DNA from 2 places in the Candidatus Thiodiazotropha sp. AKAK2 genome. Region 1 is predicted to be linked to the other one. Evidence: predicted binding sites of a transcription regulator. Region 1 holds the regulator's gene; the other holds the start of a gene.
What was found. Region 1 encodes FliA, which starts transcription of late flagellar genes. Its sites were predicted from a motif close to GCTAAAGTTNNNNNNNNNNCNGCCGATA; they were not measured.
Positions count from the first base shown of each region.

Region 2: a site for FliA is predicted at 5,834-5,861, ahead of AC4IE8_RS05745 (type IV pilus twitching motility protein PilT). Genes of this name have one in related genera too.

Region 1 covers NZ_JBSYOP010000038.1:255,118-266,253, forward strand. Annotated here, with positions in the region: gene AC4IE8_RS21205 (chemotaxis protein CheW) at 1-125, opposite strand, end outside; gene AC4IE8_RS21210 (chemotaxis protein CheW) at 246-920, opposite strand; gene AC4IE8_RS21215 (ParA family protein) at 917-1,717, opposite strand; gene motD (flagellar motor protein MotD) at 1,714-2,571, opposite strand; gene AC4IE8_RS21225 (flagellar motor protein) at 2,617-3,363, opposite strand; gene AC4IE8_RS21230 (protein-glutamate methylesterase/protein-glutamine glutaminase) at 3,360-4,424, opposite strand; gene AC4IE8_RS21235 (chemotaxis protein CheA) at 4,516-6,861, opposite strand; gene AC4IE8_RS21240 (protein phosphatase CheZ) at 6,933-7,667, opposite strand; gene cheY (chemotaxis response regulator CheY) at 7,694-8,065, opposite strand; gene AC4IE8_RS21250 (RNA polymerase sigma factor FliA) at 8,142-8,888, opposite strand; gene AC4IE8_RS21255 (MinD/ParA family ATP-binding protein) at 8,893-9,771, opposite strand; gene flhF (flagellar biosynthesis GTPase FlhF) at 9,758-11,044, opposite strand.
Region 2 covers NZ_JBSYOP010000016.1:81,083-92,218, forward strand. Annotated here, with positions in the region: gene AC4IE8_RS05710 (type IV pilin protein) at 1-58, shown strand, start outside; gene thiO (glycine oxidase ThiO) at 281-1,369, shown strand; tRNA gene AC4IE8_RS05720 (tRNA-Thr) at 1,469-1,544, shown strand; gene AC4IE8_RS05725 (DUF1820 family protein) at 1,669-2,004, shown strand; gene AC4IE8_RS05730 (ankyrin repeat domain-containing protein) at 2,083-2,649, shown strand; gene AC4IE8_RS05735 (hypothetical protein) at 2,881-3,333, shown strand; gene AC4IE8_RS05740 (PilT/PilU family type 4a pilus ATPase) at 3,423-4,547, opposite strand; gene AC4IE8_RS05745 (type IV pilus twitching motility protein PilT) at 4,707-5,741, opposite strand; gene AC4IE8_RS05750 (YggS family pyridoxal phosphate-dependent enzyme) at 5,997-6,710, shown strand; gene proC (pyrroline-5-carboxylate reductase) at 6,790-7,626, shown strand; gene AC4IE8_RS05760 (YggT family protein) at 7,619-8,197, shown strand; gene AC4IE8_RS05765 (DUF167 family protein) at 8,194-8,478, shown strand; gene AC4IE8_RS05770 (dynamin family protein) at 8,585-10,561, shown strand; gene AC4IE8_RS05775 (DUF4426 domain-containing protein) at 10,888-11,136, shown strand, end outside.

The DNA of each region.
Region 1 (11,136 bases):
ATCTCCGTCACTCTCAAGACTTCCTGTACCTGCATGACGTTAATGCCATAAACCTCATCCATCAGGATGAACGTGACAAATTGAATCAGTGGGCCACCGCCACTATCGTCGTCATCTACACTCATTATCTACACCCCTATCGCTTGCAGACTTTTATCTGTTGGTTTTTAGCGCGCAGCAGATGACTGCTTCACAACTGTCGTTTATTCGATGACCGAACATCATCCAAACCCTAGCCTTTCAACTTAAGCCGCCAGCAGTTGCAACACCCCATCCACATCGAGCAACACACTCAGCTCTTCGACAATGATGCCCGCATACCAGGGTTTATTGTGGATACCATTACGCCAACGCACATCTTCCTTTACCACATTCATCGTATTGCAAATGGTATCAACCGCCAGCGCGCGGTCCCCTTCACCAATCAATAGCAGCTGTTGCGGTTCGATCTGTGTTTCGGCCGTCAATCTTTCCGGCATCAGTAATCGTGCACTGTCGATGACCACCACCTTTTCATCCCGATTGACTATCACTCCCATGGACCAGGCCGGCTGTCCAGGTAACTGACTCGCTTCACCATGGTAGTTGAGGATCCCTTTCATGGCATTCAGCGGAATCCCCATGGTAATACCGTTTACCTTGAACAACAGCACTTGAAACTCATTCTCCACCCACGCCGGAAGCGCAGAATCCTGTTGCTGTTGGGTTTGTGTTGATTGCTCGAGCTTTGGCTCAGATATCCGGGTCTCTTCCACCTTGATATCGGCCACCTGAGGTGGCTCTTTAACCGCCACACTTTCGCTCGGGATGGTATCGATCTCGAGCAGCAGGGTATCCAGATAGCTTTTCAACGCATGATCCGGTTCCTCGACCTTTTCGCTAACCGGTTTGCTGCGGGTTTTGTCATTTCCCAAGCTCATCCACCTGCTCCTGCCTGGGGTAGCGTCTCATGGTCATTCAACAGCTCTTCAACCAGTTTGCCGTAGGCCAAGGTGCCATGGCTCTGTGGGGCGAAGAACGCCGGGGGTATCCCCGCCTTGCTGGCTTCCCGAAACTGGGTATCGACAGGAACCAGGCTGTGCCACACATGATCCGGATAGCTCTCGCGCATCACTTTGAGGCTGTCGATGGAGGCGCGGGTACGTTGATCGTACATGGTCGGAACAATATGGTATGGCAGTGGTACGCGTCTCGATTTGGTGACCATATCGAGGGTATGCAGCATCCGCTCAAGCCCCTTCAATGAGAGAAACTCAGTCTGTACCGGAATGATCAGATGATCACAGGCCGCCAGTGCATTGATCATCAAAACACCCAGGATCGGCGGGCAATCAAGGATCACATGATCATAGCGATTCTGCAGCTGACCCATCGCCTGTTTAATGACCAGTCCCATGCCATCCAGCTTACCGGCTTGTCGATCCAGTGTTGCCAGAGCCATTTCCGCCGGCATCAGATCGAGGCCTTCGGTACCGGTTGGGTGTATCAGACTCAGGGGATCCACTGTCTGGTTTTGTGCCACGCCTTTGAACAGGCTGTAGACGCTCTCTTCCAGCCCATCCGGATCGTAACGGAAATAGCTGGTCAGAGAGGCATGGGGATCGATATCGACCAGCAGGGTACGCAGTCCCCACTGCGCCAACAGTCCACCCAGGGATACGGTAGTGGTGGTCTTGCCGACACCGCCTTTCTGATTGGCTACCGTCCAGACTTTCACCGGCCACTTCCCGGCAGATCGATGACCCGGTCCGCCTGCTTGTTCATACCCAGAATGATCAGTGTGACGCGACGATTTTTCGCGCGCCCTTCCTGAGTATTGTTCTCTGCCACCGGCCGATGTTCTGCGTATCCGACAGCGGACATGCGCCCAGGATTGATACCGGTGCGGGTCATCAGATGCACCACACTGGCTGCACGAGCGGCTGACAGCTCCCAGTTGGAGGGAAACTCTTCCGTATTGATCGGGCGATTATCCGTATTGCCCTCCACCTGCAGCTGATTGGGCACCGTCTTCAACACCTGGCTGATTTCGCCAAGCGCTTTTACCGCGGCTCTGGAGAGATGCGCGCTGGCACTCGGGAAGAGCATTTTGTCCTTCATGTTCACCACCACCCGATCTTCACTGAAACTCACATCGACCAGATCCTGGTCGACATAGTCACTCAGCATATCCTCGATGGTGGCGGCCAGAAAACTGAGCCGCTGTGTCTCATTGCTTGGCAGATCGGGGATCACCTGTTTGCCAACAGCCGTATCCATTCCCAGTTCATTCTCGATACCGGGGCCCTGACGCAACTCCCCCTGGATCAAGGCGCTCTCATCACCCAGACCGGGGGTATCGCCCCGACTGCGGGAGAGCTCACCAACCTGGATCGGATCGAGACTGCGCTGAGACTCCTGGAAGGCATGGGTCAGGGTCTGAGACAACACCCGGTATTTACCTTCGTTAACCGATGAAACAGAGTACATAACCACAAAAAAGGCAAACAGCAGGGTCACGAAATCAGCGTAGGAGACAATCCAACGCTCATGATTCGCAGGCTCTTCCTGACGTTTGCGTCTTCTAGCCATAGTGGCCTCTGAGATGATCGTTGTACCTTTCAAAGCCAAACAGGATCATTGCAGAAATCCCTTCAGCTTGGTTTCAATACTGCGGGGATTGTCACCTTCCGCAATACCGATAACACCCTCGATGACCATCTCCCGAAACTTGGAGATATTTTCCGATTGGGTCTTGAGCTTGGCGGCGATCGGCAGCAGAAACAGATTGGCCAGGCCGACACCGTAGATGGTGGCGACAAAGGCGGTTGCGATACCACTGCCAAGCTTGCTGGGATCGGCCAGGTTTTGCATCACGTGAATCAATCCCATGACCGCGCCGATAATACCAATTGTAGGCGAGTATCCGCCCATCCCTTCGAATACCTTGGAAGCCTGTATGTCATACTGTTCACTGGCATCCACCTCCATCTCCAGGATCGAGCGCAAGGCATCCGGCTCACTGCCATCGACGAGTAGTTGCATCCCCTTGCGGATAAACGGATCCGGCTCTTCGTCTGCGATGGTCTCCAGGCCCAGCAAACCCTCTTTTCTAGCGATATTGCTCCACTGCACCAGTTTTTCAATGGTGGTCGGCATATCAAGTCTGGCCGGCAGAAACACCCGGCCGGAGAGACGCAGGGCATGCCAGAAGACCGGCACCGGAGTCTGCAGCAGTATGGCACCGATGGTGCCGCCGATGACGATCACCATGGCCGGGCCATTGACCAGGGAGTCCATATGTCCCCCCTCCAGCCAATTGCCGCCCAGAATCGCCAGAAAAGCGACGACGATACCGATAAAGCTCAGAAAGTCGACTCTCATTTCACTCTCGCCATAAGTGGCCCAATCTCATCGATACTCAATACCTTGTCAGAAAGACCCGCCTTCTCGACTGCCTGTGGCATTCCATAAACAACACAGCTCTTTTGATCCTGACTCCACAAGGAGGAGCCGTAACTCTTTAACTTTTTCGCCCCCTCCAGACCATCTGATCCCATACCGGTCAGGATCAGTGCAAGCGCTTTACCCCGGTAGCTTTCCGCCACCGAAGCCAGCATCTGATCGACACTGGGGTGGTAGATCTCGCCCGGCAACGGATTGGAGATCCGCACCTGATATCCAACAGCGCCACGAACCACTGTTGTCTGTTTTCCACCTGGCGCAATCAGCGCCACACCCGGCTGTAACGTTTCACGATCCATCGCCTCTTTGACCTTGATGGCACAGGAGCCATCAAGACGCTCCGCATAGGCCCGGGTGAAACTGCCCGGCATATGCACCGCGGCGACCACCGGCAGAGGATAGTTTCTCGGCAAGGCACTCAATACCTGTCGCAGTGCTACCGGTCCACCGGTAGACGCACCAATCGCCACCATTTCCGGACTGCTTGAGAATGTCGGTGCCGCCTGACCCACGCCGGCAACGCGAGAGGGTGATGGAGTCAGGTACTCTTTGACACTGGCTCGCGACAGGGTCAGGGGAGATTTTGCCAAATCCCGAACCCGCTCCAGCAGCGCCTTGGAAGTCTCTTCGGCCCCGGCTACCGGATTGCTCATCTCTTTGGGCAGAAAGTCCATCGCCCCCGCATCCAGCGCTTCGAGGGTCTCTTTGGCACCCTCGGTGGTAACTGCTGAAAACATCAGGATTCTGGTTGGTGTCTCAGCCATGATTCTGCGAACGGCGGTGATCCCATCGATCACCGGCATCTCCACATCCATGGTCACCACGTCGGGCTTGAGGCTTTTTGTTTGCCGGATCGCCTCATCACCATTGGCTGCAAAGCCAATGATTTCCATATCCTGTGCAGATTGCAGTGCAGCCGCTACACGATTACGAAAAAAGGCTGAGTCATCGACAATCAGTACTCGCACTTTGGCGCCCATAGTCCCTCTTCAAAGTTGACCTTAGTCTTAGAGACGGACTGCAAGCCAAACCTTGCCGAAAGAATGCACCAGACCGTCAATGACCGGTTCGTTAAAACTTCTTAACATATTTTCGCATCAGACCAGGCACATCCATGATCAGAGCGATCTTACCGTCGCCGGTTATGGTGGCACCCGCCATACCTTCCAGGCCTTGCAGCAGTGCCCCCAGGGGTTTGATCACCACCTCTTCCTGACCGATCAGATGATCGACCACCAAACCTACTTGAATATTACCCACGTTCACGATCACCACATGACCACTGCCCTTCTCCTCATTGACCAATGGGTTGTTCGGTCTCAGCCAGTTGCGCAGATAGAACAACGGCAGGGCACGCTCCCGCACCATGATCGTCAACTGTCCATCCACCACATTGGTCCGCTTCAGATCCAGATTGAAGATCTCCACCACACTGGCCAGCGGCAGGGCAAAGGGTTGATCATTCAACAGCACCATCAGGGTAGGCAGAATCGCCAATGTCAACGGCAACTTGATGATAATGATACTGCCCTGCCCCCATTCGGAATCGATCTCCACCGAGCCGTTCATCTGGGCGATTCGGGTTTTCACAACATCCATGCCGACGCCTCGACCGGAGACATCGGATATCTCGGTTTTGGTTGAGAATCCCGGCGCAAAGATCAGATTGAAACACTCTTTATCATCGAGTCTGGCCGCTGCTTCGGCATCCATCATGCCCTTCTCCACGGCTTTTTGGCGGAGCACATCAGGATCCATGCCTTTACCGTCATCGGCGATCGAGAGCAGGATATGATCACCTTCCTGGGCCGCCGAAAGGACCACGGTGCCACGTCTCGGCTTGCCTTTCTCTTCCCGGTCCTCCGGCTGCTCGATGCCGTGATCGACAGAATTTCGCACCAGATGCACCAGCGGATCGGCAAGCGCCTCGACAAGGTTCTTATCGAGATCCGTATCCTCACCCTGCATCTCGAGATCAATCTCTTTTTTCAGGCTGCGGGCCAGATCACGCACCACCCTGGGAAATCGACCGAAAACCTTTTTGATCGGTTGCATGCGGGTCTTCATCACCGCAAGCTGCAGATCGGAGGTTACAACATCCAGATTGCCAACCGCATTCGAGACCTCTTCATCATTCAGGGTCGCCTTCAGTGTTGCCAGGCGATTTCTTACCAGCACCAGCTCACCCACCATGTTCATGATATCGTCCAGGCGCTGTGTATCGACTCGAACGGTAGTCTCGGCCGGAGGCTTGTTTGCAGCAGCAGGCTTGCCCCCCTTGGCCGCTGGTTTGGCTGGTTTGGCTGGTTTGGCTGGTTTGGCTGGTTTGGCTGGTTTGGCTGGTTTGGCTGGTTTGGCTGGTTTGGCTGGTTTGGCTGCAGGTTTCGCCGCTGGCTCGGCTTTCGCCTTTTTTGCTGGCGCCGCCTTCTTCTTGGCCACGGCTTTCTTCTTGGCAGCCGGTTTTTTGGCCGCTTCAGCCTTCGGCTTGTCAGCACTCTCCTGACTCAGCTTGTTTGGATCGAATTTTCCTTGGCCATGAATCTGATCGAGTAGATCCTCGAACTCATCCTCAGTGATCTCATCACCGGCCGGGGCGCTGGATTTCTTTGGGATTGCCGGCTTTTGTTTGGCCTCGGCAGGTTTATCAGGCAATTTGCCAGGATCGAATTTTCCTTTGCCATGGATCTGGTCGAGAATATCCTCAAACTCATCTTCCGAGATATCATCGGAAGCGGCTTTCGTCGCTTTCGGTGTCTCCTGCTCCTGAGCAGGCTTACCGGTGAACTGGCCTTTTCCGTGTAACTCGTCCAGAAGTGATTCGAACTCATCTTCGGAGATTTCATCACTGTCCGCGGCTTTGGGTTCAGGCTCCTGGATCGCATCCAGCAGCTCTTCAAACTCATTCTCGCTCAACTCATCCTGGGCTTCAGCGCTATCCTCAGTGTTGACGGCGACTTCCGCTTCCGCCTCTTCGACTGTCTCTTCGACGACCTCTTCCTGCGGCTCCTCGGCTTCCTCTTCCTCTCCTTCCGGCACAGCGTATTGATTGAGCCTCTGAATCAGGCCTGGATCGGCATGATCCGGCATGACGCCCTGGCGGACCTCATCGAACATGACATTGACGACGTCGAGCACCTCCAGCACGGAATCCATCAGATCGGGGCCGACGCTGCGCTGCCCTTGGCGCAGCACATTGAACACATCCTCGGCACGATGACAAACCTCGACCAGAGGTTCTATGGTCAGAAATCCGGCGCCACCTTTAATGGTATGGAAACCACGAAATACCGCATTGAGCAGATCAAAATCATCCGGTTGTTGCTCCAGATCGACCAATTGCTCACTGAGCAATTCGAGAATTTCACCCGCTTCAACCAGAAAATCCTGAAGGATTTCGTCGTTGACATCGATGCTCATCTATCACTCCCGGTAACACTGCCGAATATTGCCATTCTTATTGACTGATATATCGGTCTGAACTCGAATAACTAAAATCCAAGACTTGAGAGCAGGTCATCCACGTCATCCTGACTGGTCACTTGATCGCCTTGATCGAGTCCAGGAATTGCCGGGCCAGCCAATTCTTCCTTCTCTTTCTTGCCAGAATCGTCTTCAAGCTTGTTGCCGGTAATACGGACCAACATGACTAACTTCTCTTCCACATCATGTACCAGAGTGATTACCTTGCGGATAATCTGACCGGTGAGGTCCTGAAAATCCTGTGCCATCAGCACATCGGACAGGTTTTTGTGCAACTCTGCCGCATCCTCCTTTGACTTGAGCAGATACTGAGACAGGTCGCGACTCAAATCCACGAACTCTTCTTTATCCAACATGCGGGAACGCAGTCGCTCCCACTGCTCCGAAAGCTCAGTGGACTGCTTCTCGATTCCCTCGATCAACGGCATGCTCTTTTCCACTGCGGTGAGGGTGCGATCCGCCGACTGCTCGGTCATGGTTATGACGTAGGTCAGTCGCTCCTTGGCATCCGGTATTTCCACCGTTGTCATGTCACTGATTTTTGCATCGAGTAAAAAGCCGTTGATTGCATCATGCAGTTCACGGGTCAAGCGACCGACTTCGAGGAATAACTGATCGTTACTTGCGGGGGATGTTAAAGAAGCAATCAGTCTTTCAGACTCTTCTTGATCGCCCGATTCCAGGCTGGCTACCAATGCTCTTGCCGTCTCTAACCGCTGCTGGTTATCCTGATTGTGCCCCATATTGATAAACTCCAGGCGATAGAAGCTCAACCCACACGTTCAAAGATCTTGTTGATCTTCTCTTCAAGGGTCGTAGCGGTGAAGGGTTTGACGACGTAACCATTGACGCCGGCTTGAGCCGCTTCGATGATCTGCTCACGTTTTGATTCGGCGGTCACCATCAAAACCGGCAGACCGGCAAGTTTTTCGTCTGCCCGCACGGCTTTCAACAGATCGATGCCGGTCATCCCGGGCATATTCCAGTCGGAGACCAGAAAATCGAAATTACCGCTCTGCAGCATCGGCAGCGCCGTCAGACCGTCATCTGCCTCCTGGGTATTGTTGAAACCCAGATCGCGTAGCAAATTTTTGATAATACGCCTCATGGTGGAGAAATCGTCCACAATCAGGATCTTCATGTTTTTATCCAATGCTCACTCCCTCCTGCATATCACCGGTGGTTTCCAGTCTCGGCACACACAGGCCAACCAATTACTACTCTTCGTCACGTACCAATGAAAGCCAGTCCGTCAAACGTGAACGCAGACGCAGAGTTGCCTGACTGTGTATCTGACAGACTCTGGATTCACTGACACCCAGCACATGGCCGATTTCACGAAGATTCATTTCATCATCGTAATACATCGCGATTACCAATCGCTCCCGCTCCGGCAGGCTTGCAATCGCCTCTGCCAGCGCCTTCTTGAACGCATCCTTCTGCAGGCCATCGAACGGACTGTCCATCGGGCCTTCCCGGGTAGCCGGAAAACCGTCACTGACAGCGGTCAGTTCATCCAAACTGAAGATCCGGCAGCCGGTCGAATCCTGGAGAATCTGGTGATAATCCTCCAGACTCATATCCAGCGCCTTCGCCACTTCAACATCCCGGGCATCCCGGCCTTCGTGGTTTTCGATCTCACGCATCGCTTCCGCCACCATGCGTGCCTTGCGATGCACGGATCGAGGTGTCCAGTCGCTGCGTCTGATCTCATCCAGCATGGCGCCACGAATGCGGATACCCGCATAGGTTTCGAAGCTGGCGCCCTGAGTGGGATCATAATTCTTACTCGCCTCAAGCAGGCCCAACATACCGGCCTGGATCAGGTCATCAGACTGAACATTGGGTGGCAGCCGATTCATCAGATGATAGGCAATCCTCTTTACCAGTCCTGCATGCTGATCAACCAGATCATTGTAGCTCTGCTGTTTTTGCACGGCGGTGTATGTCGCTAAACCGTTCACCGTCTTACTCCCCATATTGGCTTGAAAATTGGATCAGGCGTTCGACAAAAAACTGCAGATCCCCACTGACTCCGGTTGGTACAGGCCAGTTATCGGCCTTTTTAGCTAAATTCTTGAACGCCTGCGCTACTCTGGAGCGAGGAAAAGCCTCGACAACCGGTTTTTGGCTCTTTACCGCCTTTCTGAGCTGCTCATCAAAAGGAATACTCCCCATGTAGCTGAGCATAACATCAAGGTACTGATCGGTGACCCGACACATCTTATTGTATAGGTCCCTGCCCTCCTGGACGCTCTTCACCATATTCGCCAGTATACGAAATCGACTGATGCCATGCTCACGATTTAACAACTTGATAATCGCATAGGCATCGGTGATCGAGGCCGGTTCGTCACACACCACCACAATCTGCTCCTGAGCGGCCCGGCTGAAGCTGATCACCAGATCGGAGATGCCGGCTGCCGTATCGATCAGCAGCACATCCACATCGTTGGCCACCTCGCTGAACGCATGGATCAAACCGGCGTTTTCAGCACGCGACATTTCAGCCATATGCTGCATACCGGACGCCCCGGGCACGACTTTCATGCCTTTCGGTCCGGTAACAATGATATCTTCCAGTGAAGACTCCCCCCGCATCACGTGGGAGAGATTGTGTTCAGCATGTAATCCGAGTACCACATCCAGATTGGCGAGCCCCATATCCGCATCCAGTAGCATGACCCTTCGCCCGAGTTCTTGCAAGGCCACACCGAGATTGGCGGAGATATTGGTCTTGCCTACCCCACCTTTACCTCCGGTGACGGCGATCACTCTGACGGGTTCTGGATTCACCATTCTGCGCAGTCCGGTAGCCTGGTCTTCGATCTGTTCAGACATTTGCATGTTCACTCGTTCCTCCGAAGGCCATAGCCAGATACTCCTCATCGGGTTGATGCTCTGTCTGTTGCGTCATTTCAACAGCCTGCCGAATTAAAATCTCCGCCCGGGCAACCTGAATATCTTCAGGAACCCGCTGACCATCCGTGGTGAATGCCAAAGGCAACCGGGACTCCAGTAGTGCGGAGACTACGCCACCCAGTGAAGCGGCTTCATCCATTTTGGTCAGAATCGCGCCAATCGGGGAGATAGCGCCGAATGAGCGTATCGCGTGACTCAATGCACTGCGTTGGGTGGTTGCCGAAAGTGTAAGCAGTGCCTTGACCGGATGATTGCCCTGCTTCAGCAGGCCGAGTCGCTCAGTCAGTTTCAGATCCCGTTGCCCCATGCCGGCGGTATCGATCAGCACCAGCCGTTTTTCGGAGAAAGCGTGCAGTGCACTGCTCAGCTCTTCAGCTGTCGAGGCACTGCGAACCGGCACATCGAGAATCTGGCCATAATTCTGTAGTTGCTCCTGGGCGCCGATTCGATAGCTGTCGGCAGAAATCAGGGCGAGGTGACGATTACCGTGACGCAGACAGAATTTGGCGGCCAACTTGGCGATGGTGGTGGTTTTGCCCACACCGGTGGGTCCGACCAGGGCCAATACCCCACCGGCATTCAGCAGGTCATTGCTCTCCACCGACAACTCACGGCGCAGGTGATTCAGTGCCTGAAGCCAGGCTTGTTCAGGGGATTCGGCATCTTCGGCCCGATAGGCCAGTTCACGACAATGGGCCGCATCCAGCCCCAGGCCCATCAACTGTCGGATCAACTCCTGAGTCTGGGGACGACGATGGCCGAGATCACGCCAGGTCAACTCGGAAAGCTCGTTCTCCATCATTCGCCGCAGCGCCTGCATCTCCTGACGCATCTCCCGTAACACCGGGTCCTGACTCCACTCAACCCGAGGTCTCTCCAGGGGAGGCTCCGGATCGTAGTCAGCCTTTGGCTTGGCGCGATCAGTCTCAGGTTTGATTTTCTCTTCGATATCCGTATAGGCGGCGGTTGCAAAGTTTCTGCTTACAGCAGGCTGGGATTGGGTGGTGGATTCTTCGGTCTCGATAGCGGTTGGCTGGGTACTGTTGAAGGCGGATTCATCGTAATCCACCGCAGCCACCAGCTCGACACCCCCTTCCACACCCTTGTTTGAGAGGATCACTGCATCAGCGCCCAAAGCTTCTCGAACCTGACGTAAGGCCTGTCTCATGTCAGAGGCGAAAAAACGTCTTATTTTCATAATCCGTAATCCCCGGCAGTCACCCGACTTCGGGCTTGTGCCTGTTAATCTGCTTAGCTAAAAAACATCGCAGCAATTAGTTCCGGGTTAGC
Region 2 (11,136 bases), on a different contig from region 1:
CAACTCGGCTGGTGTTAAAGAAAGAAATGAAGGCGGTTGGACAGAGGGTTGGAAATAGGCCAACTAACCAACTGATCAATTGATCAGACCTAACCTCAAAGGATCCACATTGTTCGATGTGGATCCTTTGTTTTTTCAGTATGGCCGCTATTTAATAAACACCTCAAATAAGCTGAAAATCAAATAACCGGGTATGTTATTCTTAAGATTGTTGGCAGATAGCATTACAGACATCAAAAAGAGCTTTTCAGCCCCTGAATCAAAAGGCAATTAAGGTAATATGACTGACTGTCTCATCGTTGGTGGCGGGATCATCGGCATGCTCACAGCACAGGAACTCTCTTCTGCAGGCATGAATGTCACCTTACTCGAACAAAGCCTCATTGGCCGGGAATCCTCCTGGGCCGGAGGGGGTATCATCTCTCCACTCTACCCATGGCGATACACCAATTCTGTCAACGACCTTGCTGAGTGGAGTCAGCAATCCTACCCAATACTCTCTGAGGAACTGAAGCAAGCCTCAGGCATCGATCCAGAGTATACAACCAGCGGTCTGTTGATTGTTGAGCCTGAAGATAGCGACAAGGCCGTGGATTGGTCATTCAACCGCAAACAAAATCTCAAACTCATTGATGGTAGCGATCTTGCCAATTATGAGCAGACACTGGAGATTGACGCACAACAAGCTGCTTGGATGCCCGATGTTGCCCAAGTACGCAATCCAAGACTGACCCAATCCCTCTACCAGGCTATCAAAGACCAAGTACAAATCCACGAGCATTGCAAAGTGGATGAGCTGATCATAGAGAACAAACAGGTCAAAGGCGTTATAACCGACAAACAGCGATTCGAAGCTGACCGGGTGGTGATCTGCGCCGGAGCCTGGAGCCGAACACTACTGCAATCACTTGCCACGCCGCCCACGATCGAACCGGTACTTGGGCAGATGATTATTTTCAAACATCAGCCGGAAAGGATTAACCGGATTACTCTCCACCAGGACCGCTATGTGATTCCCCGGCGTGATGGCCGGGTTTTGGTTGGCAGCACACTGGAACACAGAGGGTTTGAAAAAACCACAACAGAAGAGGCAAAGCAGGAGCTCAAAGCCTACGCACTGAACCACTTTCCGGAATTGGCGCAAGCTGAAATTGAGCACCATTGGGCAGGGCTCCGACCAGGCTCACCCAAAGGTATCCCATACATTGGCGAGCTGCCCGAAGTATCAGGTCTCTATGTCAATGCTGGACATTTCCGTAACGGAGTTGTACTTGGCCCGGCCTCATGCCGCCTTCTCGCTGACATCGTCCTCGAACGGCCACCAATACTTCCAAGCCAACCTTACAGCCTTGACGCGAAGAGATTTTAGTAATAAATTTCAGATAGTTAAGCTCGGATCACATCAATACGTCCAGATAATACAGGCTAGACCACGAGATCAAGATAGGTCTATAATTGCCCGCCTTCAGCCGGTGTAGCTCAGTCGGTAGAGCAACTGATTCGTAATCAGTAGGTCGGCGGTTCAATTCCGCCCATCGGCTCCATCAATTATCCCCCTGCCCGCCACGCATAAGTGGAAATTTTCTGACGATGAATTAAGCTATCCTCAGGCCAGAACATCAGCTATTATCTGCTGCCATTTTTCTCTTAGGAGCCGATCTACTCCCCATGCGCCTTTTTAAAATCGTCTTCTTAAATCAGGGGAAAGTCTACGAAATCTTCGCCCGCACCGTTCGCCAGGGTGAGCTCTATGGCTTCGTGGAGGTGGAGGATCTGATCTTCCAGGAAACCAGCAGTCTGGTAGTGGATCCGTCGGCTGAGAAATTGAAAGAGGAGTTCTCCGGCGTGCAACGCACCCGTATACCCATCCACTCCGTGATCCGTATCGATGAAGTGGAAAAACAGGAGCATGGACCGGGTAAGATCATAGAGATTGATGCGGATTCCAACATCACGCCATTTCCCAACCATTTTATCAATCCCAAAAACAATCCAGAGAAGTAACTCACCGATTGCGTTTACGCATTGATACATTGAGTGGAATATTGAGAATAACTGTGTGCTGCACAACTTCCTCTCAATATGAAACGGCTTACCTTACTACTCACAATTCTCCTGTTTGTCAGCGGCTGTTCTGATCAAAAATCTGATACTTCAGACTTTGAACTTTCAGAAAATCCGCCGTTGATTGTTGCCGCTGAAGCCGGCGACCTACCAACCATACGCAAATTGATCGAGGGTCAGAGCCACGTGGATGTACAGGATGCCTGTATGTGGACACCACTTATGAAAGCCTCGCTGAACGGGCACCTGGAAGCGACTCAACGTCTGCTTGATGCGGGAGCCAATGTTAATCAGGTTGATAAGGGTGGCTATTCAGCCATGATGCTGGCTGTCTCCAATAATCACCACCGGATAGCTGAGCTTTTGTTAAGCCATGGTGCGGATGTCAACCAAATTGAAAAAACGGGCGGTTGGAGCGCGCTGATCTGGGCGTCCAAACTGGGGCACACAGATTCGGTAGCAGTCCTGCTTGACCACAACGCCAACACCGAACTCAAAGACTTCGATCAGATGAGCGCCCTGGATTGGGCAAAAAAAAATCAACACAACGAAACCCTGGCATTACTCGATAGCCGAGAGCCGTAATAAGTTCCATTTATGATCCTCCCCAGTTGATCCGGTTGCTGATCAATTTGTTGAATACCTCAACCCAATGACCTGACAGGCTCTCGCCATACACACTTAACATAATTCTGTGTAAATAACGGATTCACTGATCTGGGTCATCAGTTGATGCCGGATGAAATTCTAAGATGTAGGGATGAGATGGAACTCTCCCCTAATTATCTAGGCTTTTGCTCTCTGGAGGTGTATCCCATGCCAACCCGTATTACCAATGATCAAAGTCTTCGCGATGCCATAGGCCAGCTCTCAGCAGCACAACAACGCGCCCTGGCGGGTAAGTTTGTTGCCAGTGTCGAGCATTTGAGTGCCGACCCGAGGATTTCCAGAGCCGTGCAAGCCGCTTCCAATCCGGAGCTGCATCCCCAAGAGATTGAAGCTGCCTACAAAGAAGTCAAAAGCTTTGCCACCCAAACCTATACGGCATGCGGCCGTGATGCTGACTGGGCGGCTCAAGCTGAACACTTTGTCGCTGCCGCTGCGGCAGCTTCGCTTGCGCCTGATGAACCAGATGAGAGTAAAGGTGCATGGCGCGCCGCCATGCAGGCACGGATGGCAAAGAACTGCGAAATGATTCTGAACAATGAAGGGGGATTGGCCAACGAATCTGAAAAGCAGTATGAGTTAGCTGAGGCATTCATACCTTAGCTATTTATGCAGGCTCTTATTATATTGGTCCGCAAATTAACGCCATCGCTTGATGACTGTTACTGGCGTTCATTTGCGGACTGAAATGCTTAAGCCTTTCCATCCATCAAGGTGATACCGTCCAGCCCGTCAACCAGCGAGTCACTGGTCTGGCTGGCACCGAGTTTTATCATCAGGCGTACATCATTGGCCGAATCGGCATGAGCCAGTGCGTTTTCGTAACTGATTACACCCTCTTCATAAAGCCGGTAGAGGTGCTGATCAAACGTGATCATGCCGTGTTCATTGGATCGCTTCATCAGCTCTTTTAGCTTGTGAATCTCACCTTTACGGATCAACTCAGCTGCCAGGGGGGTATTCAGCAATACCTCAATCGCTGCACGTCGTCCGCTGCTGTCGGCTTTCGGTATCAGCTGTTGGGCGACAATCGCCTTCAGGTTCAGCGATAAATCCATAAAGATCTGATCCCGATGGTCCTCAGGAAAGAAATGGATTACCCGGTCCAGCGCCTGATTGGCATTGTTCGCATGCAGGGTTGAGAGGCAGAGATGACCAGTCTCAGCAAATGCAATTGCATGCTCCATGGTCTCCCGGGTTCGAATCTCACCAATCAGTATGACATCAGGAGCCTGACGCAGGGTATTCTTCAGTGCCACCTGATAGGACTCGGTATCGATACCGACCTCCCGCTGGGTGATAATGCACTGATTATGGTCATGCATGAACTCGATGGGGTCTTCGATGCTGATGATATGGCCGTCCCCACGCATGTTTCGGTAGCCGATCATGGCGGCCAGAGAGGTCGACTTACCGGTACCCGTCGCCCCGACGAAGATCACCAGGCCACGCTTGGCCATCGAGAGATCCTGAAGTATTGAAGGAAGATAGAGGGATTCAAGGCTCGGGATGTTGGTCTCAATACGACGCAATACCATACCCACCGCATCCCGCTGGACAAATGCGCTGACACGAAACCGGCCTATCTTTTTTGCACTGATGGCAAAATTGCATTCATGGGTTTCATCGAACTCTTTCTGCTGGGCATCGGTCATGATGCTGTAGGTCAGGGCCTTGGTCTGTTGGGCTGTCAGGGCCGTCTTATTGACTGGATGAATCTTGCCATCGACCTTGATTGAAGGCTCCCGTCCAGCGGTAATGAAGAGATCCGAGGCCTTGTTCTTGACCATCATGGCTAGGAGTGTGTTCAGTTCCATAGTCTTGTCCTCTATACACTCGTATTCATAGGCTGATTCCACAGCGGCAGCTGTTGAGCCGGAAACCTGGGGGCTATTGAGACGATTTCAATCAACCCTGGATTTCTACCTGTTAAGAGTGGTTGTTAATCCTGGTTGTATTAATGATACAACATCAGACTAAAACTGATCCTTGTTCTGCGCTTTGGCTTTGGCATCCAATCGGCTGACCACACCCTTCTGCACCAGCTCTTTCAGTGCCTGGTCCATGGTCTGCATGCCTGCCGCCTGACCGGTCTGAATCGCTGAATACATCTGCGCCACCTTGTCCTCACGGATCAGATTTCGGATCGCCGGTGTACCCACCATGATCTCCCATGCGGCGATTCGGCCTCCACCGATCTTTTTCAGCAGGGTCTGGGCGACCACCGAGCGCAACGACTCGGAAAGCATCGAGCGAACCATCGACTTTTCACCCGCGGGAAACACGTCAATGATACGGTCGATGGTCTTCGCCGCCGAACTGGTGTGCAGGGTACCGAATACCAGATGGCCGGTCTCGGCCGCTGTCAGTGCCAAACGGATGGTTTCAAGGTCACGCAACTCACCCACCAGGATAATGTCCGGATCCTCACGCAGCGCAGAACGCAGAGCTTCGGCGAAACCCAGGGTATCCCTGTGGACCTCACGCTGATTGATCAGACACTTTTTACTGCTGTGGACGAATTCGATCGGATCCTCGATGGTAAGAATGTGGGAGTAATCGTTGTCGTTTTTGTAGTCCATCATGGCGGCAAGGGTCGTCGACTTACCGGAACCTGTCGGGCCGGTAACCAACACCAGCCCACGGGGCACATCGACAATGTCCCTGAAGATCTGAGGGCAGCCCAGATCATCCAGGGTCAAAACCTTGGAGGGGATGGTACGAAATACCGCGGATGCGCCACGAGCCTGATTGAAGGCATTGACACGAAAACGGGCAAGGCCGGGAATCTCAAAGGAGAAGTCGTTTTCCAGAAACTCTTCAAAATCCTTTCGCTGCTTGTCGTTCATGATGTCATACACAAGGGCATGCACCACCTTATGCTCAAGCGCCGGAACGTTGATGCGGCGAATGTCTCCGTCGACACGGATCATTGGCGGCAAACCAGCGGAAAGGTGTAAATCTGATGCGTTGTGTTTGACACTGAAGGCCAATAGTTCAGCGATATCCATTCATTCCCCCGTTGTAATCAGGCTTGTGAAGCCTACCATTGTTGATCGCAAATCGTGGTACTCTATTTCCAGCCGGACGGCCATTATCCCCTTATCGACATCCAGACAGATATATTTAACCGGCGCCTGGACTTGAAATGGCATCAGCCTGACCGCACTTTGCAATGTAGAACGTGCTACAGGATTAATGATATACCAAACCGCCTGACAATTAACTTATAGCCCCGCAAATACGGCATAGGCCCGAAGACGAACGTGACAGACAACACCGTATCAAATCCCGATCAGCTGCAACAACGCTTCGAGGCTGTAGCGCAGCGCATCGAACAGGCAACCGCTGCCTGCCAGCGGGAAACCGACTCAGTGGAGCTGCTGGCCGTCAGTAAGACCCGCAGCAGCGAGGAGATTCGCGCACTGGCCGCCCTGGGACAGAGCATGTTCGGTGAGAACTATCTGCAGGAGGCGATCAGCAAAATCGAACAATTGGCCGATCTCAGCCTCTGCTGGCATTTTATCGGCCATATCCAGAGCAACAAAACCAGGCCGATCGCCGAGCATTTCGACTGGGTACACAGTGTCGCCAGCCTGAAACACGCCACCCGCCTCAGCCAGCAGCGCCCGGAAGGGATGTCGCCCCTGAACATCTGCCTGCAGGTGAATACCAGTGGCGAGGCGAGCAAGGACGGGCACACACTGGAAGAGCTGGCACAATTGCTACCCGCCTACCAACAGCTGGACAGGATCAGTGTCAGGGGATTGATGACCATACCGGCACCGATTGCAGAGACTGAGAACCCCAAACAGTCACTGAAACTGTTACACACATTGCGTGACCAGCTGAAGACAGCGGATAATCCCCTGAACACCCTATCCATGGGAATGTCTGACGACCTGGAGGATGCAATCTGCGAAGGATCGACCATCGTCAGAATCGGCACCGCGATTTTTGGCCCACGAAACTATAACTAGTGTGGCGCCCCATGTTAATTGACAATAGTAGATGCCTCACTTGGCACCTGTACAAAATCCAGACGGACAGAAGCGCAGTATGAAAAGCGATAAAATTACATTCATCGGTGGCGGCAACATGGCAACCAGCCTGATCGGCGGCCTGATCGCCGACGAATATGAGAACCAGGCGATCACTGTCTCTGATCCTGACCTGGAAAAGTTGAGCCAGTTGGCCGCCCGCTATGGCATCACTACGGAACCGGACAACAACCTGGCCGTGGTTCAGGCTGACATCGTAGTGCTGGCCGTCAAACCCCAGATCATGGAGCCTGTGGCCCGGGCATTGGCCCCGGCGCTGCAGCAAAACAAACCCTTGGTCATTTCGATTGCGGCGGGTATTACGGCTGGCGCATTGGCCGACTGGCTCGGCTCAGAGCTGCCGCTGGTACGCAGCATGCCCAACACACCGGCGATGATTCAATCCGGTGCCACCGGTCTCTATGCGGGGGCGTCGGTAAACGAGCATCAGCGTAGTCAGGCTGAGAGTATTCTGCGCGCCGTCGGAATGACCCGCTGGGTGGAAGATGAATCCCTGATTGATGCCATAACGGCGGTCTCCGGTAGTGGCCCCGCCTATTTCTTCCTGGTCATGGAGGCCATGGAGGAGTCGGCCAGAGCCCTGGGGCTGGATGATGAGAGCGCCCGTCTGATGACCCTGCAAACCGCCTTGGGAGCGGCCCGAATGGCGATCGAAAGCAGCGACTCCCCGGCCCTGTTGAGGCAGAAGGTAACCTCTCCCGGAGGCACCACGGAGCGGGCATTGGGCATACTCGAAGCGGGTGGTTTGCGCTCTCTGTTCAATGACGCTCTGCAGGGTGCGGCAGAACGCTCCCGGGAACTCTCCGATCTACTAGGACATAAAGAAAATGGGTAGCAGCTATCTCACCAACCCACTGATATTTCTGGTTCAAACCCTGTTCGGTCTGTACATTCTTGCCATTCTGCTGCGATTTCTGCTGCAGATCGTGAGAGCGGATTTCTATAATCCGATCTCTCAGTTTCTGGTCAAAGTGACCAATCCACTGCTGAAACCGCTGCGCCGTATGATTCCCGGGTTTGGCGGTATCGATATCTCATCCCTGATCCTCGCCTGGGTGTTGAAGGCCGTGGAACTGTTTATTGTGATCATGATTGCAGGACAAAGCGCGAGCCTGTTAGCCCCTTTGTTGCTGGCAATCCCTGAGTTGGTCGAACTCACCATCAATATCTTTCTGTTTGCCGTACTGATCCAGGTGATTCTCAGCTGGTTTAGTCCCGGTAACTATAATCCGGCGGTGAGCCTGCTCTACAGTCTTACAGGACCGGTTATGCGGCCTGCGCAAAAGCTGCTGCCACCGGTCGGTGGGCTCGACCTCTCGCCGATGCTGGTGATGATCGGCCTGGTACTGCTCAAAATGCTTCTCATTCCGCCCCTGCAGCAACTCACCAACAGCCTCATTCAATGAGCTGGTACCAATGGCAGCAGGATGATCTGATTCTGCGCCTGCGGATACAGCCTAAGGCCTCCAGGGACCGGTTTATAGGCCCCTACGGCGATAATCAGTACAAAGTGTCGATCACCGCGCCACCGGTGGATGGACAGGCGAACGACCGACTGCTGAAGTTCATCGCCAAGGCGTTCAACCTGCCACGCAACAGAATCGAACTGCTCTCCGGGGAGAGCTCCCGCAGTAAGCGCCTGAAACTAAAGTCCCCAGGGCGTCTGCCGATAGAAATTGAGAAGTGAGACTGGGGCTATGGCACCAAGCTTGTTCCTCTAGTATTATTATTCCTAACAGCTGAACCGGGTGGTGAACCGCCCCTTACGGCTAACGTGAGACTGGGGCTAGTGCATGGAAAAAGTAAGATTTCAAGAACAGTTACAAGCTTACGAGCAGTGGAAAAAGGATATCATCAACACCATTGAAGAGTATGGTCCCTGGCTGGAAGAGAACGGCATGTCCACCGAGGATATCCAGCATCGCATCAACCATACTCTCGGTACGCTGAAAGGCGACAAGCTGACCATTGCCTTCGTTGCAGAGTTCTCCCGCGGCAAGACTGAGCTGATCAACGCCATATTCTTTGCCGATTACGGGCGCCGGCTGCTGCCTTCAGATGCCGGCCGCACCACCATGTGCCCGACCGAAATCTTTTACGATGACCAGCGGAATGAGGCCTATGTTCGCCTGCTGCCCATCGAAACCCGTCTGCAGGACAATACCCTGTCCCAACTCAGACACGATACCAAACAGTGGGTCCATTATCCGCTGGAGACCGACTCCGTGGAGCAGATGCAGGCGGCTCTGAGCGAAGTGGTACAGACCAAAGAGGTCTCCCTGGAGGAGGCCAAGCATCTCGGTCTCTACAGTCCGGACCTGCATCCGCATCAGAATCAGCCACCGGAAACCGTCGAGATCCCGAAATGGCGTCATGCACAGATCAGTTTCCCCAACCCGATGCTGAAAAAAGGCCTGACCATTCTCGACACCCCCGGACTGAACGCCTTGGGCACAGAACCTGAGCTGACCCTGAACATGTTACCGGCTGCTCAGGCCGTGCTGTTTGTGCTTGGCGCCGATACCGGCGTCACCCGCAGCGACATGGAGATCTGGCAACACCATATCAAGGGTTTCCAGAGCGGCCGGCAACGGGGTCTGATGGTGGTGCTGAACAAGATAGACACCATGTGGGACGATCTCAGAGAGCATGAGGATATTCATGAGGCGATCCGCAACCAACAGACCAATACAGCTGAATTATTAGGTGTTGAACCGAATGTGGTCTTCCCGGTCTCTGCGCAAAAGGGGCTGCTTGCTAAAGTCAAAGGCGAGAAACAGCTGCTTGAGAAAAGTGCCTTGCTCGACCTGGAGAACTATCTCGGCCAGGACGTTCTGAATATCAAACAGCAGATCATTCTCGATACCGTCAGTGCCGATGTGGGGCAGATGCTGGACAACAGCCGCAGCATGCTCTCCGGCAAACTGAATGACACCAAATACCAGCTCGAGGAGCTTGAAGAGCTCAGCGATAAAAGTGATGACGTGATCACCAATCTGATGGAAAAAACCCGCAGCGAGCAGGCGCAATACCTACGCGACGTGGACACCTTCCAGCAGAGCAGGAAACAGCTGAAACAGCAGGCCAATCTGCTTGCTGAGATTCTCAGTCTCGAAGCATTAGAGGGCACCATCGAACAATCCCGCAAGGATATGTCCAACAGCTGGACCACCAGCGGCATGAAGAGTTCGATGAAAAAGCTCTTCGACGAGACCCGCCGCACCATGCTCAAAGTGGTCAATCAGAGTGAACAGACCCGCAAGCTGATTCGCGCCATCTACCGCAAGTTTCAGAATGAGCACGGCTTTGCCGTGGTGCAGCCGAAGATGTTCTCTATCGTGAAGTATCGTGTTGAACTGGAACTGCTGCATCAGGAAGCGGAGATCTTCAGAAACAGCCCGGTAACGGCCATGATGGAACAGAACTTTGTGGTAAAAAGGTTCTTCTCAGCACTGGTCAAACGGGCTCATGACATCTTCAAACGGGCCGATGAAGAGGTCAATCAATGGCTCGGTTCCACGCTGGAACCGCTGGTTATCCAGATCAAGGATCATAAGGAGATGATGGAGAAACGCCTGACCAATCTGCAGAAGATCGGCCAGTCCCGCAATACGCTGCAATATCGAATCCTGGAGTTACAGGAGCAGTATACCGAGCTCGCCAGGCAGCTGACCGCACTGCGTAATATGTCGAACCGACTGAGCAACAGCCGGCCTCTACACCATGCGCAGCGACAGAAACCCACCCTGGTCAAGCAGAACGTCGGCTAAGCCCAACAGAACCGGCAGAACGGTTACATAACAACCATCAATAAGCGCCCCCTCTCTGAGGTGGGCGCTTGTTGGTTATGGATGATCATCTCAACCAGCAGACTCAATATCCGCACTCATCTCCAACGGGCAGACTTTGTTCCACTTCACCCTCCGGTCCTGATCGTCTAAACTGTTTTTCATGCCCTGTTCCTTGTGGAGGATGAATCTGCTCGAAAGCAGATCGCGTATCCACTTTATATCGGCAGAAAAGAATCAACCTAGCTTAATAAGGGCTATCACAACCTAGACCGGCCAATCAGGCCGGCACAGATGGAGGAGTTTATATGTCCGTATTCAACCTTTTAGCCAGAGTACTGCTTTTATCACTGTTCGCTTTCCCTGTTCTGGCTGAAAACAGTACAGCCATTCCAGGATTCACCATTCACCACAATGCCATACCCAGTGCCTCGTTGGAGCCAGGCGTTGCCCGTCAATACGGTATTCAACGCAGTAAATACAGAGGCATGCTGAATGTCAGTATCATCAAGTCAGTTGAAGGAACCACCGGCACCGCTTCAGAAGCTGTTGTCATG